2 linked regions of the Acidicapsa acidisoli genome follow. The protein of the gene in region 1 interacts with the protein of each later gene in a pairwise test. Links are inferred from orthologs where the notes say so. Each region holds a gene or a part of one and is shown on either strand. Other genes may lie near its edges. The genes, in order: groL and grpE.

What was found.
Region 2: the proteins of groL (region 1) and grpE interact in binary tests that used the Escherichia coli proteins (3 or more experiments, as listed by UniProt). The link is inferred for Acidicapsa acidisoli from one-to-one orthologs.

What each region holds. Positions count from the first base shown.
Region 1 is NZ_JAGSYI010000004.1:480,809-489,797, forward strand. What follows is about bases 3,513-6,459. They hold groL (chaperonin GroEL), read left to right. Parts: upstream 3,513-4,122; coding sequence 4,123-5,796; downstream 5,797-6,459. Other genes in these bases: OHL23_RS23995 (co-chaperone GroES), read left to right, coding at 3,716-4,027; OHL23_RS24005 (secondary thiamine-phosphate synthase enzyme YjbQ), read left to right, coding at 6,133-6,459. In the rest of the region: OHL23_RS23975 (hypothetical protein), read right to left, coding at 1-57; lepB (signal peptidase I), read left to right, coding at 837-1,670; OHL23_RS23985 (SDR family NAD(P)-dependent oxidoreductase), read right to left, coding at 1,924-2,676; OHL23_RS23990 (carboxypeptidase-like regulatory domain-containing protein), read right to left, coding at 2,722-3,300; more of OHL23_RS24005, read left to right, coding at 6,460-6,549; OHL23_RS24010 (hypothetical protein), read right to left, coding at 6,649-7,173; OHL23_RS24015 (TetR/AcrR family transcriptional regulator), read left to right, coding at 7,292-7,867; OHL23_RS24020 (alpha/beta fold hydrolase), read right to left, coding at 7,943-8,710.
Region 2 is NZ_JAGSYI010000003.1:497,161-506,171, reverse strand. Bases 2,641-5,609 are described here. They hold grpE (nucleotide exchange factor GrpE), read left to right. Parts: upstream 2,641-3,812; coding sequence 3,813-4,406; downstream 4,407-5,609. Other genes in these bases: dnaJ (molecular chaperone DnaJ), read left to right, coding at 4,440-5,570; hrcA (heat-inducible transcriptional repressor HrcA), read left to right, coding at 2,641-3,689. Outside these bases: OHL23_RS19970 (acyl-CoA thioesterase), read left to right, coding at 1-423; OHL23_RS19965 (Mrp/NBP35 family ATP-binding protein), read left to right, coding at 472-1,305; OHL23_RS19960 (DUF1684 domain-containing protein), read right to left, coding at 1,397-2,386; more of hrcA, read left to right, coding at 2,565-2,640; OHL23_RS19935 (S41 family peptidase), read right to left, coding at 6,846-8,456; OHL23_RS19930 (peptidylprolyl isomerase), read left to right, coding at 8,753-9,011. UniProt on the Escherichia coli protein: Participates actively in the response to hyperosmotic and heat shock by preventing the aggregation of stress-denatured proteins, in association with DnaK and GrpE. It is the nucleotide exchange factor for DnaK and may function as a thermosensor.

The sequences.
Region 1 (8,989 bases):
CAGCACCGGGTATCGCTTGCTGTTCGTGAACAAAGAGTGAGCGAGAAGGCGATTCAACTGTTCTCGAACCAAGGCTGGACTTAATGCCGGTTCAGCCCCCTTTAGTTCCCTCTCGAATTGTGACAACGATGACATTCTCAATTCGGCCTCTACTCGAAGACACACCGTGCCGGAATCGCAGCGTCTCTAGAACTCAAACGATTCAGCACAAAGCCGACAAGGACCCTGACACCAGCGGCAACGCACAATCATTTCATATTTCACGGACTCGCGTCATGACGGGGGATAACCCGCTGGGCGCCATTCAGACCATCGGCGGAACCGCAGCGCTACCCGAAGCCCTCCCCTGTCTCCACTGAGTTTTTGAAATTTCTGAGTCACGCTGATCGGGAACGTCCGACCTGTAGCACGCGCTCCGCCGAAGACCTCGCCCGCGAAGGAGAGCAACGTCACGAATTTGCTGATTTATCCCCCAACATTTTGCAGAGCGCCCGCTCGCTTCGCAAAAGCCGATTTTTCAACCCTTCCTGCGCGTGATCTCTGCTCCGACACGGCATCCGGATTGGCGTAAAGCGAGAATCTCTACAGTCAACATGCCCGTTTCCCGGTACCGATCCTGAAAATGACGCCGAAGTGTTTACTCCTATATAACTTCCGGATCGGCCACTAGCCGCTCGCACGCCGAATCATCCGGAGAATTCTACGTTGCACAGGGATTTGATAGACTCTGGTCAAGACGAAAACCCGACGACAGTCGAACTTACATGAAATCATCCCTTTCGAAGGGACCGCTGCGAACGCCCTGGGGCTCGCCAGCCTTCCTGAGGAGCCCTTGGATGTGCCCAGCGACGAAGATTTCTCCTGTTTCAACGAAGCCCGCAGCTTCCGCCAAGATCAATCAGGAGGTGACTCCTTTCGAAGCGCTGGCCAGCATCTGCTCAGTTCTGGTGGTGGGCCTGTTCATTCTGACCTTCTTAGCTCAGAACTACGTCATTCCGTCAGGCTCGATGGAGAACACGCTGCTTGTGGGCGATCACCTGGTCGTCGACCAGATCACCCTAATGCCGCCTGCTTCGTGGATGCCGCTCATCAGGTATCGCGAGCCGAGGCGCGGCGATATCGTGGTCTTCCACAAGCCCGTCAATCAGCCTGGTATTGATGCCACTGACGCCGACGGAACACCACAATACACTCCCCTGGTGAAGAGGTTGATTGGCGTACCGGGAGATCATATTCATCTACGCAACGGCATTGTGATTGTTAATGGTGTTGCAGAGCCGGTGGGATTTGCGCAGCCGACGACGACGGATAACTTCAACGAGTTCCTCGATGATTTTCCCGCAGTACCCCCGGCAGCAGCATCTGGGGCGACAGAGTCGTGGGCCGTGAACTTCTCAAGCTATATCCAGGATGGCGACCTGGTGGTTCCACCCGGCATGTACTTCATGATGGGCGATAACCGGCACAACAGCCTGGACTCGCGCTACTGGGGCTTCGTGCCACGCGCCAACATAATTGGCCGGCCTCTCTTCAACTATTGGTCGTTCAAGGCCGCAGATGGACAACTTGAACAAACAGGATTCGGTCACAAGCTCGCGTGGATCGGCCACGTTCTGGTGCATTTCTTCCCAGACACGCGCTGGAAACGCACTTTCCACGTTGTTCGTTGAACCGAAATTGTAAGATCCCCATTTGATCTTGGTGCGCTCCGGTCGTATGACCGCCTATTCGGCAATTACTACTTGTGCGCTACCCGACACGCCAGCCGCAGTTCTTGCCAGGATTACTCCCCAGATGTCGGCTTGTGTTTACAGACCAACGACCTTGTTCAGACCTTCAGTTGGTAACAACAGGCCAAACCGCTCGGGAAGAAATCAATGCGCACGTCTGCGATTCATTTCTCCGGCATTTCCAGAACCCGCCTCACAACCCCAACCCGCCGTCGACGGTCAAAATCTGTCCGGTAATGAAATGCGGTCCTGTTGCAAAAAACAGCACTGCCGCGGCTACATCCTCAGCGCTTCCATTCCGCCCCATGGGTGTCTTCGATGCAAAATGCGCAACTTCTCTGTCGCCTGCAATTTCAATATACCCAGGAGCCACGCAATTCACGCTGACCTCAGGCGCAAAGGCCTTGGCCATTGTCTGCGTCAGCATGTGCAAGGCAGCCTTCGAAGAGCAGTAATGTCCATGAGTCGCCCATGGGTGACTGCCTCCCAGCGAACCCAGGTTCACGATGCGTCCATGCGCGGCCTTCAGATGCGGCAGAGCCTCGCGAGCCGCCAGAAACGGGCCCCGCGCGTTCGTTTCGAAGACTGCATCCCAGCGCTCCAGGCTGATCTCAGCCAGCGACGCAGATTCAAAGATCGCAGCGTTATTCACCAGCAGATCGAGGCCGCCAAACTCTGCCACAGTGGCCAGAATCGCATCCCGAACGCTCGCCTCGCTGCAGACATCCATCTGCAAAGCTATCGAACGGACACCCAACAACTCAATGGCACGGACTGTCTCTGCTGCCTCATCTGCCGAGGCGCGGAAGGTAATCGCGACGTCCATGCCAGAGCGCGCCAAAGTCAGGGCCAGTTCCCTGCCCACACGCTTGGCGCCGCCGGTCACAAGAGCAGTTTTACGGGGGTGAGGACCGGAAACCGACTCAGAAGATGATCCGGAAACCATGCGTCCTCGCAAAGAGAGAATCGAAGCGAAATGTCTTTGAAGAAACTACTTCGGCGTAGCCGCCGAATCCTGCGGTGATGAATCATTCTTGGGAGCATCAGGCGTCGCGTCCTTCGCCGCGCCATCCTTCGCATCTCCATTCTTCGGGTCCTTGGAAGCATCGGGAGCGGTATCCTTCGGAGCATCCGCAGGCTTGTCTGTGCTTGCCGCAGCTCCTTCGCTCTTCTTGTAAATGGAGTACTGAGCAACTGGGCGCTTGAGTTTGACGTCAATCGCCATATTGTCCTTGTCTATCTTGTAGTCATTACCATAGGTCTGGAAGCCATCCGCAATGATCTGCACGCGAACGCTTGAGCCCGTAACCAGCAGATCGATGGTCGTCTTGCCATCTTCGTTGGTCTTCAGCTCCATGTTTCCGTTGTCGTGTCCGTCCATAAGGGGATGAAAGATCACCGCCGCGTCTTCAATCGGCTTGCCGTTCGTAGCCCGAACGACAGTCACAACGACATGCGAGGTCGGCGGTGGCGCTTTGTATTTCCGGCCCCGCTTGGCCGAGTCCGAATCCTGGGCGAAAGCGTGCGTCAAAGCAACGACGCTGATCGCGGCGAGCAAGAAACCGGGCACTACGGTATTTCGAAACGTGCGTAACCTCTGAAACATGACGTTATTGTAGACCTTTCGTGGCTGACCGGGCGAATTGGGACTGGATGAGAGACGGATAAGAAACAGTTTCGATAGGTTGGAACCGGAAGCGAATTGTTAACGCAATATTTATTAGCGAAGAACACTCACATTTCACAATTCCGGCTCTTGACAACCTTTCGACGACTTCCCTACTCTAGCAGTTGGAAGGCGAGAGTGCTAACACCCGGCGATCCGGAGTGCCAAATCACTCCCTGTCCAAGCCCGGACAACTTCAGTCCGCAAACAATTTGATCTTTCTCAATCACGGATTTTCTCAATCATGGATGCGGTCGGGCCCGATCCCTCCCGTATCTCACCTGAATACCTCACTCGAAACACAAGGAGAAGCAACAGTATGGCTACATCATCCGTAGTTACGACCTTCACTCCGCTCCACGATCGCATTCTGGTCCGCCGCGTGGAAGAGGGCGAAACGGTTCGGGGCGGCATCATCATCCCTGACAGCGCCAAGGAAAAGCCCCAGGAAGGCGAAGTCATCTCCGTAGGCAAGGGCAAGTCCAACGACGAAGGCAAGGTTTTCCCCCTTGATGTAAAGGCTGGCGACCGCGTTCTCTTCGGCAAGTACTCCGGCACCGAGATCAAGATCGACGGCGAAGAGTTCCTCATCATGCGCGAAGAAGAAGTCCTCGGAATTCTGAAGAAGTAAATCGATTTGCTCCGTTAGAAGAGTCGGCTGCATTCGTATTTCCTGCCGACCACTAACCACTCATCCCTTAACACTGTTTTTGGAGAATAAGCACAATGGCAAAGCAGATTCTGCACGGAGAAGATTCCCGTCAGGCGATCCTGCGCGGAGTGAACATCCTCGCGGACGCCGTCAAGGTCACCCTCGGTCCCAAGGGCCGCAATGTGGTCATTGAAAAGAAGTTCGGTTCCCCGACCATCACCAAGGACGGCGTTACCGTCGCGAAGGAAATCGAGCTCCAGAACGCCCTGGAGAATGTCGGCGCGCAGCTCGTGAAGGAAGTTGCTTCCAAGACCTCGGACGTTGCCGGTGACGGCACCACGACCGCGACCGTTCTGGCCCAGTCGATCTATCGCGAAGGCGTGAAGACCGTTGCCGCCGGCGCGAACCCGACCGCCCTCAAGCGCGGCATCGACAAGGCTGTCATCGCCGTGATCGGCGCTCGCGACAAGGAAGGCAAGCTCGCCGATGGCGGCGCGCTCGGCAAGATGTCCCAGCCGGTCAACGATGATTCCGTAGCCCAGGTCGGCACCATCTCGGCCAACGGCGACGTGGAAATCGGCGAAATCATCGCCGGCGCCATGAAGACCGTAGGCAAGGACGGCGTGATCACGATCGAAGAGTCGAAAACCATGCAGACCTACCTCGAAACCGTGGAAGGCATGCAGTTTGACCGCGGCTACCTGAGCCCCTACTTCGTTACCGATGCCGACCGCATGGAAGTCAGCCTCGACGACCCATACATCCTGATCTACGAGAAGAAGATCAGCAACATGAAGGATCTGCTGCCTCTGCTGGAGCAGGTTGCCCGCGCCGGCAAGCCCCTGCTGATCATCGCTGAGGACGTCGAAGGCGAAGCCCTCGCGACCCTCGTCGTGAACAAGCTGCGCGGCACCCTGAACGTCGCTGCCGTCAAGGCTCCTGGCTTTGGCGATCGTCGCAAGGCGATGCTGGGCGACATTGCCATCCTCACCGGCGGCAAGGCCATCACCGAAGATCTGGGCATCAAGCTCGAGAACGTCAAGATCGAGGATCTGGGCCGCGCCAAGCACCTCACCATCGACAAGGACAACACCACCATCGTCGATGGAGCCGGGGAAGCTGCCGACATCCAAGGCCGTGTGAAGGAAATTCGCAGCCAGATCGAAAAGACCACGAGCGACTACGATCGCGAGAAGCTGCAGGAGCGGTTGGCCAAGCTGGTTGGCGGCGTTGCCGTCATCAAGGTTGGCGCTGCGACTGAGACCGAGCTGAAGGAAAAGAAGGCTCGCGTTGAAGACGCTCTCCACGCCACCCGCGCTGCCGTCGAAGAAGGCATCGTTGCCGGAGGCGGCGTTGCTCTGGTTCGCTCGACCTCTGCGGTTGACGCTCTGATCAAGACCCTCGAAGGCGATGAGAAGATCGGTGCGCAGATCGTTCGCCGTTCGCTCGAAGAGCCGCTTCGCCAGATCGTCGCAAATGCCGGCGAAGAAGGCGCAGTGGTTGTGGGCAAGATCCACGAGTCGAAGGACGACCACTACGGCTACAACGCGGCCACTGGCCAGTTCGAAGACCTGGTCAAGGCCGGCGTCATCGACCCGACCAAGGTGACCCGCACCGCTCTGCAGAACGCAGCCTCGATCGCAGGCCTGTTGCTGACTACCGAAGCCCTGGTTTCCGAGATTCCGGAGCCCAAGGCAGCGGCACCGGCCGGCGGCGGTCACGGCGGCGGCATGGACGGCATGTACTAACCACCCCAGCGACGAAGACCAGTCGCCGGGGACCCCGGGGACTGGCCGTCCAGGCAAACGCGCCTTCGGCGCAAATGCAAATGACAAAAAGGCCTCCAGCTTCGGCTGGGGGCCTTTTTGTGTGTCTCGCAAATTGTTCCACGTAGAGCATTGCTCGCTGAAGTGTTTTCCACAAATTTGGGTTTGTTGGAAGTGGCTTTTTGTCAGTGAGTTCGCGTTGCGTACAATTACGGGCCTCTGTGCCTTGTTGCAGCGAATGGGGATTTTGCGTGTGGAGCGCGTTTTGTTCTACAGCCAAAGATCCGATGAAACAATCCTCTTAAGGAGATGGTTGGGATGAAGAGTTATACGGAGTACCTGGTGTTTGAGACGAAGCGGCGCAAGGAGATGGTGCACATTACGGACCATGTGGAAGAGGTGGTGCGGCGCAGCGGCATCAGGGATGGTTTGTGCTTTGTTTCGCCGATGCACATTACCGCTGCGATTTATGTGAACGATCTGGAGAGCGGTCTGATCGAGGACATCGGCAAGTGGCTAGAAGAGCTTGCGCCGGAGCGTCCCGGCTACAAACATCATCAGACCGGCGAGGACAACGCGGATGCGCATTTGAAGGCGCTGCTGCTGCACCACGAAACGACATTGCCTGTTACCGACAGCAAGCTCGACCTGGGAACCTGGCAGCGAGTCTTCTATGCGGAGTTTGACGGGCAGCGGCGCAAGCGAGTGATTGTGAAGGTGCTTGGGGTGGAATAAGGGAATGGCGGCTGCGCGCTTCTTCCACGGCGTCGAAACGTTCCGCCAAATAGAAGCGCGCCAGACCCGGTGCCCGCGATACTTCCGAATTCTCCTGTGTCAGGATTCGGTCGCGTGACCAATGAGAACAGGAGCTGCACTGGACTGCGGACGGAGCAGCCAATAGAAGGCGACCAAGTGCGTGATCATCAGCATTGGCACATAGAGAATCGGGATCGCGTATGTGGAACCCAATTGCCCCGCCAGGGCCGGAAGGCCGATCCTGACGGCGTGGTAATAGTCGACAATGAGGTCGACGATTCCAACGAGATTGAAGGCTACGACGAAAAACCAGAAGAGTGGACGTACCCTTACCGCGAGAAGCGCCAATATGGCCAGAATCCCGGTGGCAAAGTCTCCATAGGCGGCGAAGGTGGCGAAGCTAGCGGGCAGGTTGGGGCCGACGACGCCGGGAAGAAGAAAGACGAGACCGAAGAAGCGGAAGCTGTGAACAGTGGCGATGAGTCGTTGAGCTTCCATCGGTTCCATAGACTTGAGCCTGGGCAGAAAATACGCGCGGAAGCAAAGCAGGCACGCGACATAACCTAAAGCGAGATGCAATTGAAAGAGCGTTTGCGGTGACATTTTGACCTCCTGCCTGCATGGGATTATATATATCATCCTATCGATTCAGATTATTTTTTGAAGGACCGGGGCGGACGGATCGCACGCTGAGATGATTGCCAACATCCTATAATGAGCCATGCGTTACAGGCCCGAACATAAAGCCGAAATCCGTCAGAAGATTGTGAAAGACGCGTCGCGGCGTGTTCGCATCGAAGGAATCACTGGCGCTGCTGTTTCCGCCGTGATGCGCGACGCCGGCCTGACCCACGGAGGCTTTTACAAGCATTTCGGAAACAAGGACGAGTTGCTCGTGGAATCACTGCGGGAGGCATTTCAGGAAATAGCCAATCACCTTGCTCACGCCGCCGAGCAGTCCCAACCCGAGACGGCGTGGAAGGCGATCGTGACGACCTATCTGAGTCTGGAATATTGCGAGCACGTCGAGTACGGATGCCCCTTGCCCGCTCTTGCGCCCGAGTTGGCGAGAACCGATGAGGCAATGAAGGCGCAGATCTTTGAGGAACTGAAGAAGTACAGGAGCCGAATGCTTCCGTTTATGCCTGGCCAGCAAACTGCCGACAAAGAGCGCGCATTCTTTTCCATCTTTTCAACGATGGTCGGGGCAATTGAAATCGCTCGGATGCTGCCTGAGCCCGCGATGCGAGAGAAAGTGCTGGCGAGCGCGAGAGACCTTCTCTTGCGGAGCTTTTGATGGTCCCGGTCCAATTGGCAGTGGTACATAGGCCAACGTTCGTACCTGAAGAGCGTTGAATCAAGAAACGCCGTTCTAGTGTTGTGACCTTGATTGTGACAGAACAGTTCGAATGCTTTCGACGACTAGTTCAGGCTGTAGCTTCTGGATGTAATGGCTGCTTTGGGTCGCGGTGATGAGCTTTCCTTCCGGTGAGCGATGCGCCAAATCCTCTTGCATCCCATGCCAAACAGGTTCAATCGGAATCCCGTGTTCCAGAACGATGAGTGGCTTGGTGAAATGCCAGGACAAATGCTGTTCCGGCGGCAAGAAGCCTTGCCAGCTCATCGCTACGTTATTCTTCCAATCCGGATATTCGGAGAGCGCACCTGGTTCGTCCTTTGCGAAGCGCCATATTTGCTCCTCATGCGAGGAATCGACGAGAACTATCCCGGCCACTTCTGAATCGAATCGCTCATCGAACTTCCGAGCATATAGCCCTCCTATGGAATGGCCAACGAGGACATAAGGTTGTGGAACATTGGCCGCACTTAGCAGAGCGGCCAGATCGTCCACAACCTGATCAGCAGACTGAGTCTCTTGAATGACGCGACTTTTGCCCAGGCCGGCTCGATCATAGCTGCACACCCGTGCAAAGGCAGATACTTGCGGCTGGACTTTGTCCCATGTGCTCGTGGTTCCCCCGCCACCGGCCAATAGGATCACGGTCGGGCCAGCAGCATTTCCGCGGCAGTCGAGAAAGAGCTGGTGACCATTTGCGGGAATCAAAGCTTGCCCGAAAAGCGAAATGCAGGTACCGAGTGCGAGCGCAATCAGAAACGCGGTCCTGGGCAGAGGTTTCATCTCCACATGTTAGCGGATGAGAGATGTCTTTGACCTTTAGCGGCGGGTCCGGTGCTATCCGTGAACTGCGTGGAAGGTGGCTCTTTTGGCAAAGGGCCGAATTGGCGTTTGCGAGCTCGGTTTAGCTCGCAATGCTCTGGTAGCAGGCTTGGTATTGCGCTGCTACCAGGCGACGCCTAAGGCATGAAGCCTGAGTTCGTCTGCGGTATTCAACCTATTGGAGCCTGAGATGGCCCAGAATGCGTACGCGACGTCCGCACTCAGCGTGGCGCACCAAGA
Region 2 (9,011 bases), on another replicon or contig:
ATGCACTTTATCGATCTCGTGGGAGCGATGGCCGCATATCGTCACACGCGCACGCACGTCGTCACCGCTTCTATGGACCACATCGACTTTATTCAGCCTGTCCACGTCGGTGATCTGCTCAATCTCAAATCCAGCGTGAACCGGGCGTTTTCAAAGTCCGTCGAGGTCGGCGTCAAAGTCTGGGCAGAGGATACGCGGGCGGGCATATACCGCCACGTCGCAAGCGCGTACCTGGTTTTCGTCGCCATCGACTCCTCCGGCGTCCCGGCGCGGGTTCCGGAGCTGATTCCCGAAACCGCTGACGAACTTCGCCGCTACGAAGGAGCCTCGCGCCGCCGGGCAAACCGCGAAACCGAGTTGGAGAGCCGCAAGCGCGCCAAGCTGGCCCCGCCCGGGCACGGCAGCGTCCGCCCCGGAAGATAAGACTGCATTTACCAGCAAGACAAAAAGCTTTTGGAAGGAAGAAATCTCATGGCACATGGACACTCGATTCCCCCGGCGCCACTCCCACTGCCCGGCGTGAGCAAAATCGTCGCAGTCGGCTCAGGCAAGGGCGGCGTAGGCAAAACCACCGTCGCCGTCAACCTGGCCATCGCGCTGGCTCGCTTGGGCAACAAGGTCGGCCTGATCGACGCCGACATCTACGGCCCCAATATTCCGCTGATGATGGGCTCAAGCACGCAGCCCAAAGTCGGCCCGAACAACCAGATCGAGCCGAACTTCACTCATGGCGTAAAGACCATCTCAATCGGCTACATCTCGCCGGGCGACAAGCCCATGGTGATGCGCGGACCAATGCTGCACCAGATCATCCGCCAGTTCCTCCAGCAAGTAGAGTGGGGCGAACTCGACTATCTGATCATCGATCTGCCGCCGGGCACCGGCGACGTGGTCATTTCGCTGGTGCAGACGGTTCCGCTGACCGGCGCCGTCGTGGTTTCGACACCCAGCGACGTCGCCTTGCAGGACGCGCGCAAAGCGCTTGAGATGTTCGCACAGGTCAATGTCGAAGTCCTCGGCATCGTCGAGAACATGAGCCACTTCACCTGCCCGCATTGCAGCGAAATCATCGACATCTTCTCCAAGGGGGGAGCTGAGCGAACCGCGCATCAGTTCAATGTCCCTTTCCTCGGTTCTATCGAGCTGGTTCCGGCGATCCGTGAAGGCGGCGACAAAGGAATGCCGGTAGCGCTGGCCGGACCGGAATCGACACTGGCAATCGAGTTTTATGTGGTTGCAAAAAAACTCATGGAGCGGGCCGAAGATGCTGCATCGCGCAGCGGGGAAGTGATCGAAATCAGCTAAGAACAGGGAATAGGGACTAGGAAATAGGGAATAGGAAGATGGCTCCTGCTGGCGCCCAGACGAATTTTCGCAAAAAGAGATTTTCTGTTCCCTATTCCCTGTCTTTATACCTCTGTTCGCCCGCCGGGATAGCGATGGCTAGTCGATTGATGTAAGGCGGCAGCGGGCACGTTGCATACGGCGTATAAGCGCAGGGCGGATTCTGCAACCGGTTGAAATCCAGCACGACAGTACCGGGCTGATCGAGGCCATGATCGGGGAAGCTCGCGTATAAAAAGCGCGCTGCCTGGTAGGTTGTAGTGTGGCTCGTGGCGTCGCGCAGGATGAAGAAGAGTTCCTTGGCGTTGGCGGATTCGAGGACCGGTTCGATCTGGATGGTCTTGCCATCCAGCGTGAATTCCGCCAGCCCGGGCGCCGGCATATCCAGAGTCGTGCCAATGACCGTGGGAATCTTCTCTGTATGAGCCGGCACAAAGGGGATCCATTTCGCGGTGACGCGGTATTTCGCCTCCGCTGGATACCAGTGCAGGCCCTTAAACCCCGTGCGCGTCGGCGACTCAGCGTCCTTGATGCGCAAGGCAAAACGGTCGCCGCGATGCAGCACGACAAGGGTCAGATTCTCAGTGGAAAGCACCGATGGCTTCGTATCGTCGGATTGCAGCGGACCTTCGTGCGCAGGCTGGCCATCGACCATGAGAGATTTTGGGAAACCATCTGCCGGGGCAACCAGTCTCAGTTGACTTCCATCGACCTGAATAACTCCGAGATGCTCCGGCGCTCGGCCTTTCAAGTGAATCTGGTTGCCCGCAGCCAGTCCCACCGCGTTTGCGCCAGACTTCAGCCATTCCAGGCCCACCAGCGTAAGCCAGCCATCCGGAGCGGAAAGCTTCCGCGCGCGATCCGCGCGCCATTCCGCTTCTTCCCGCAATGCAGGCGAATTCCCAGCGGCTGCAGTCGATTTGCCGTGCGCCGCCGCGTAACTCGCTGCCGGGTGCATGGTGGCAATCAAAACCGCCAAGGACAACAGCGCCGCTTTGGCGAGATGCAGTTTTTTTCCGGCCTCAATCTTGAAAAATGGCATGGCCGCAGCGATTATTCTCATACGTTTAGAAGATATCTCAACACGAGTGCAGTGAGCAGCGTCCGGAGCCATTCTTGACACCCCTACTGCCTCTGCCTAGAATAAAAGAGGGTAGTTAGCTCTGTTTTTCAGAAATAAGTCCAAGGGAAACAGTAAGTTACCTAGAGGGTTCGCTCGAATGCACGAGTTTCGCGTCAGTCCGCGAGAGCGGCTGGTGCTCACGGCCATCATCGAGATCTACATCGCGACCGGCGAACCGGTCTCGTCCCAGGCTGTGGCCCGTTATTTCGAAAACAAGGATGGGCTGAGTTCCGCGACCATTCGGAATGTGATGGCCGTGCTCGGCGATACCGGCCTACTGGACCAGCCGCACACCTCCGCGGGCCGCGTCCCGACCCCACTAGCCTTCCGCTACCATGTCGCCCAATTGCAGCAGTCCTCGCGTGGCGCTTCGACGGCGCCCGCCAGCCAGTTGAATCAATTAAGCGAACAGCGGCGCGAGCAGATCGACGACAGCTTTGCCGGGGTGAACTCTCCCTTGCAGTATCTGGAGCGCACATCGCACGTGCTGGCGCTGATTTCAAACGGCTTGGGCGTCGCCGTGGCAAATGCCCAGTCGGCTGTGCAGCAGATTCTGGAGCATATTCATTTTTCGCGGCTGTCGACCGGGCGTGTCCTCGCGGTGCTGGTGACCAAGGCCGGCGCGGTGCAGGACCGCGTGCTGACGATCGACCGGGAGCTGAGTTACGACGATCTCGAGATCGCAGCGCGGTATCTGAACGAGAATTTCCGGGGCTGGCCGCTGGATCGGATTCGCGTCGAAGTGGCGCGGCGCATAGAAGCCGAGCAGGCCGAGTATCAGAATCGCCTGCGCGCGCTCGATGAACTTTGCCGCCAGGGAGCGCTGGCCGGAGAAGCAGCAGGTCCGATGATTTATGTCGAAGGCATGGCCAATCTGTTGGCGGGAGAACTGGATCGCGAGCGGCTCCGCCAGATGCTCTTGGCGATGGAAGCGAAGCAGCGGCTGGTAGAACTTCTGAATGCCTATGTGGATGCGCGCCAGCACGAGGTGCGGGTCGTGGTCGGCCTGGATGAAGCAATGCCTGCGATGCAGGATTTAGTGCTGGTGGGCGCTCCTGCCCGGTTTGGTGCGGAGAACATGGGCACAGTAGCTGTAATTGCACCAACGCGTATGCAATATCAGGAAATGATTCAGGCGGTCAGCTACATTGCGAGGCTCTCGGATCGCGTGCTTTCGGAGCGGCCGCCGCTGGATCGTGTTTCGGACGGGCCTCCGCAATAGAGGCTCGTGTAGTCAGGCGTTTCGAGGCGAGCCGCGTGCGATTCGACAAAATCAGGTTTAATAACAGAGTAGGCAGTCATGATATCCATCCCTGAAAATCGGGGATGAGTAAGTTGGAGTCATATGGCAGAGCAGGAAAATGAGTACGGAGTAACGCAGGCAGTGGATTCGGATGTGCTGACCCAGGAAGAGGGCACGCAGAGCGAGGCAAAGGCCGGAGTGGTCGAGATCGCGGAAGCGGCGCCGTCAATTAGCCCGGAGCAGTTCGCCGCGTTGAAAACTGAGCGGGATCAGCTGCTCGACCGGCTGGCGCGTTTGCAGGCTGAGTTTGACAACGCCCGTAAGCGGCAGGAGCGTGAGAAGCAGGATTTTCGCGACTACGCGACAGGCTCGGTCGTCGAACAGTTCCTGCCCGTCCTGGACAATTTCGCGCTGGCGCTGAATGCGACTGGCTCCGCCGAGCAGTTGCGCACCGGTGTCGAGTTGATTGTGAAGCAAATGGATGAGGCGCTGAAGCAGCTCCAGGTGCAGGCGATTCCGACGGTCGGCCAGCAGTTCGACCCGCGCGTGCACGAGGCGCTTGGTTCGGTCGAGCGCGACGATCTGCCGGACCATTCCGTAGCCGAGGAGATTCGCAAGGGCTACCGCATTCGCGAGCGCCTGCTGCGCCCAGCCATGGTGCGCATCGTTTCCAATCCCAAACAGACTGAAGCATAAGTCGCGCAAGCACAGGGAAGACACCCAAATACAATGGCAACCAGGAATACTGTGAGCAAAGCAGACTACTACGAAGTCCTCGGGGTCACGCGAGAGGCCAGCGAGGCAGAGCTGAAGGCCGCCTATCGCAAGCTGGCGATGAAATATCACCCCGACCGCAACCCCGGCGACCCCAAGGCTGAAGAGCGCTTCAAGGAAACCAGTGAAGCCTACGGCGTACTGAGCGACGCGGAGAAGCGCGCAGCCTATGATCGCTATGGCCATGCCTCGACGAGCACCGGATTCAATGGCGGTTCTCCGTTCGGAGACGCGACCGATCTGGGCGACATCTTTGGCGATCTCTTCGGCGAGATGTTCGGCGGGGGCGGACAGCGGCGTGGTTCGCGGGTGCAACGCGGCGAAGATCTGCGCTATGACATCACCATCGAGTTCGAGGACGCGGTCTTCGGCAAAGAGACCGAGATCAAGGTGCGCCGCCGTGAAAACTGCGCCGCATGCCGTGGAACAGGCACAAGCACCGGCCGCGGACCGTCGGTCTGCGCCACCTGCCAGGGACGCGGCCAGTTGCGCTACCAGCAGGGCTTCTTCTCCGTGGCGCGCGCATGCAGCAACTGCGGCGGATCGGGCACTGTGATCACCGACCCCTGCACCACCTGCCGGGGCGAGACACGCGTTGTGCGCGAGTTCAAGATGAACGTCAAGGTGCCCGCTGGCGTCGAAGACGGAACGCGCATTCGTTACTCTGGCGAGGGCGAGTCAGGACGCTTCGGCGGCCCGCGCGGCGATCTTTATGTAGTGCTGACCGTTCGTCCTCACGACTTCTTCGAGCGCGACGGCTATGATCTGCACTGTGTTGTGCCGATCTCGTTCCCACAGGCAGCGCTCGGCGCGGAGATTCAGATTCCCGCTCTCGATGGCGAAGTAACCTTGCGCGTGCCAGAAGGAACCCAGAGCGGCAAGGAGTTCCGCATCCGCAACCACGGCGTGCCTCACCTGAACGAAAGCGGTCGCGGCGACTTGGTCGTCGAAGTAATGGTGCAGACCCCAAAGAAGCTTTCCCGCACACAACGCGAACTCGTGCGCCAGCTCGCGGAAAGCATGGAAGTCGAGAACAAACCCGCTTCGCGCAATATGCTGAACAAGATGAAGGACCTGTTCAGCTAGGCGATCCCGGCAGAATCAAGCTATGTGTGAACCCCATGTCCTACCGGGAATCTTCCAGGCGGGCCTTGGGGTTTATTTATTTGGCGAACCAGACGGAATCTGCGCGCTGTACTTGTCCCAATTTCTGATTAACTCGGAAACTACGACATGCCCCACCGTATACGCGCTTTCAAGCGAAGGCAGATAAGCTCCGTACTGCCCGATGCGCTGATTTGAGAGGCTGGTAGCGGCATCTATTCCTTTGGCCTGTTGGTCGTAGTTGCTTACCGTTCGCAGAACGAGAATTCGCTGCCAATCGACCTTCCCGGCTTTGGCCAGATACTGCAGCGATTGCAACGTCCCGGTATCTTCCATCGCTGTAGTCGCAAAACGCCCCTCGCCATTGGTGAAGTAGCTCATCCAGCGCGTGGCCCAGTCATCCATCCGCTTGCCGTGCCAGTAAGTCGAGGACGAAACCTCGTCGCCAAGCAGCACCTGCGGCGGATTGTGCGCCGCCGCTCCGTCAAACCGCGTGCGAATCTCCTTCAAGTGGTCCGAGTCCGGGAGCACCGTGTTTTTTGTAAGCCCATAAGCCCAAAGCATCAGATCGCGGTTGGTCTGGTAGACCTGACCGGGCAGCGGAGTAGCGGGAGCCTCAAACGGAGCCGCTTTGCGCAAAGGCAACATCCCGGTCGGCCAGTCGGGCGGCATTTCCCGCGCATCGATCTAGTATCCAAGATCGCCGTCAACGACCCAGTTGGCCCATACGGCTGAACCGAGCGACGCCTGTTCCGGACTGCCCCCGGCAATCCCGGCAATCAGCCAATAGGCGTGCGAGAGGTCAAAGCGCGGGTCGAGCCCCAGCGCCATGATCGTGGCTGCAGCGTGCGCCGTGCCCTGTCCAGTGACGATGGCCAGCTCGCCATCGGAATTCATGCGCGCATCGTGATACGCAGCCGGAAGCGGAAACACCCGGTCGAGATGGTCGCGCTCGACCCAGTACTGCAATTCTCCGGGCGCATCGCCGGTGTCAGCGCCTACCTCGAACATGGTGACGACCACCACTTTGACAGGAATCGGAGCGGAAACCGCCTTGACCGCAGTTTGCGCGAAAAGAACGGAAGAGAAGAGAAGTGCGAGAAAGCAGGGAAGAATGCGCAGAATTTTCATGATCAATTTGCCTATCGTACGGCAGAGAATCGCTTCTTCCAAAGAGAACGCATTCGACTGGAAATACAAAAGCCATCCCGACCGGGATGGCTTTTGTGTTGTAACTCAGATTCGTTTCAGCAGAGGTTAATTCGTTGCCCCGCTTCTCGCTTCAGCTTTCTGCGCCAGGACTTTGTGTGCATTGTCCTCAAGCGCCTGCGCTTCGGGAAGATAGCTTACGGCCTTCTGGATCATCGGGTCCCAGTCGGCGCGGACGCGTAGACCCTGCAACTGGCCGCTCTGGCTTGTCTCAAGCTCGGCCTTGATATTGGTCTTGATCCAATCCATCGGGCCGGTCAGGTCTTCGTTCGTCCAGGGGATGTTCTCGCTGGTAAGGAATTGCTTGAAGTCGCTGATTACGGCGTCGTCCACCTTGAAATCGGGTCCGACCGTGTGATTGACCAGATAATGCGGGGCGAAGTGGAAGAAGACGTCGCGGTAAAGCAGCGTATCCATGAAGGGATTGGACTTCGGCGGCTCGATCTTTTCGTCCGGAGTGATGCCGCCGCCGCCGTAGACGGTGCGCCCGGAGTCGGTCAGCTTTACTTCCTTGTTGGTGTTGTCGGCCGGCAGCGCGTTGGCGTGGTTGTAGTAGTCGTAGAGCGAGACGCCCCGGTAATCCCGTTGGATCAGCCGTCCCGACGGAGTGTAGTAGTGATACGTCGTCAGCGCGAGGCCGGTGTTTTCCGAGAGGTTGTAAACGGTCTGAACCAGGCCCTTGCCGAAGGTGGTTTCGCCGACGATCAGAGCGCGGTCATGATCCTGCAGCGCGCCAGAGACGATCTCCGCAGCCGAAGCCGTGTTGCGATTGACGATAACCACGATTGGGAAGGTGTGTCCGCCGTTACCGTGGGTCGCCGTGTACACCTGATCGGGATAGGCGCGTCCGCGCTGCGAGACGATGTTCTGACCCTTCGCCAGCAGATGGTCACAGACCTCGACAGCCTGGCTGAGCAGCCCGCCGGGATTGCCGCGGAGGTCGAAGACCAGTCCCTTCAGATCGCCGAAGCTGTCCACTGCCTCTTCCACTTCCTTCGCGGTGGTCTGCTGGAAGTTGGTCAGGTGAATATAGCCGACGCCAGGACGAATTTCATACTTCAGATCGACCGACGGATGCGGAATCTCATCCCGCACCAGGTCGAACGAAAGCGGCTTGCTCTGCCCTTCGCGGATCGTGGTGATCGCGACGTGCGTTCCTTTGGGTCCCTTGAGCGCCTTTGCGACCATCTCCGAGGTCATGCCGTCGGCGCTCTTGCCGTCAACCGACGCGATGATGTCGCCGGGCTTCAGTCCGGCGCGAAAAGACGGCGTGCCCTCGTACGGAGTGCGGACGTAAATCTTGTTCTGTTGCTGCTGGATCAGCATGCCCACACCGTAATAGTGGCCGCGCTGATCCTCCTGCATCTTGGCGTAGTCCTTTGGATCGTGGAAGCTGGAGTGCGGATCGAGCACCCGCAGCATTCCCGGGATCGCGCCGTCATAGATGACCGTGTCCGCCTTGTCGCCTTTGATCGGCTCAGCGTAGTTCTGCTCCACCAGAGCGTAGACGTTGGTGAATTCCTTCAGGCTGTCGCGCAGTTGCGACTCGTCTGCGGCGGATTGAGCGCCGACCCTCCCCTGAAGCAGGGTGCCGACAATTGCGCAGACGCTGAAGAAAAGTGCGAGAGAAAAAATGGCCCGGCGGGCGCGGGGATTCATTGTCTGAGAGACCTCCAGACGCTACCTGCCGAGGCGCTTGCCGAACCTGATTTCCGCAATGAAGCGGAGCCCGAAAAGGGGGCGCAGGCGGAGCCGTCTTGACCGAAAGTATAGCATCGTATCAATTGGACGCGCGGGAGGAGAGAGTGGATAGCTTTTATTCGCTCGTAACGGTCGCCCGATTCGGCACCAGGCTCTCCGGTTCTACTTTTGGCTCGCTGCTTTCCGGGCGGTTACAATTACGTCTAAGGAACCGGGAACAAATGCTTTTTCTGCGGATGTTCCTATTGCCCACTATGACCTTGCGACCTGATCCAATCTTTGCCCAAATTTCTGCGCTCCGCCTGCCCGCACTTCTGATGCTCGGCGCTTTGCTTGTCGTCCCCGGCGCACCTGCGCAGACCAAACCCGCCAGCGCCGCTCCCGAAAGCCCCTACGGCGGCGTCACGGTCGAGGATATTCTGGCTCGCGTTAACGACCAGATCATCTCTCGTTCGGACTATGACCGGGCAATGAAAGAGATGGACGATGAGGCCCGCCAGCGCGGGGCCACCA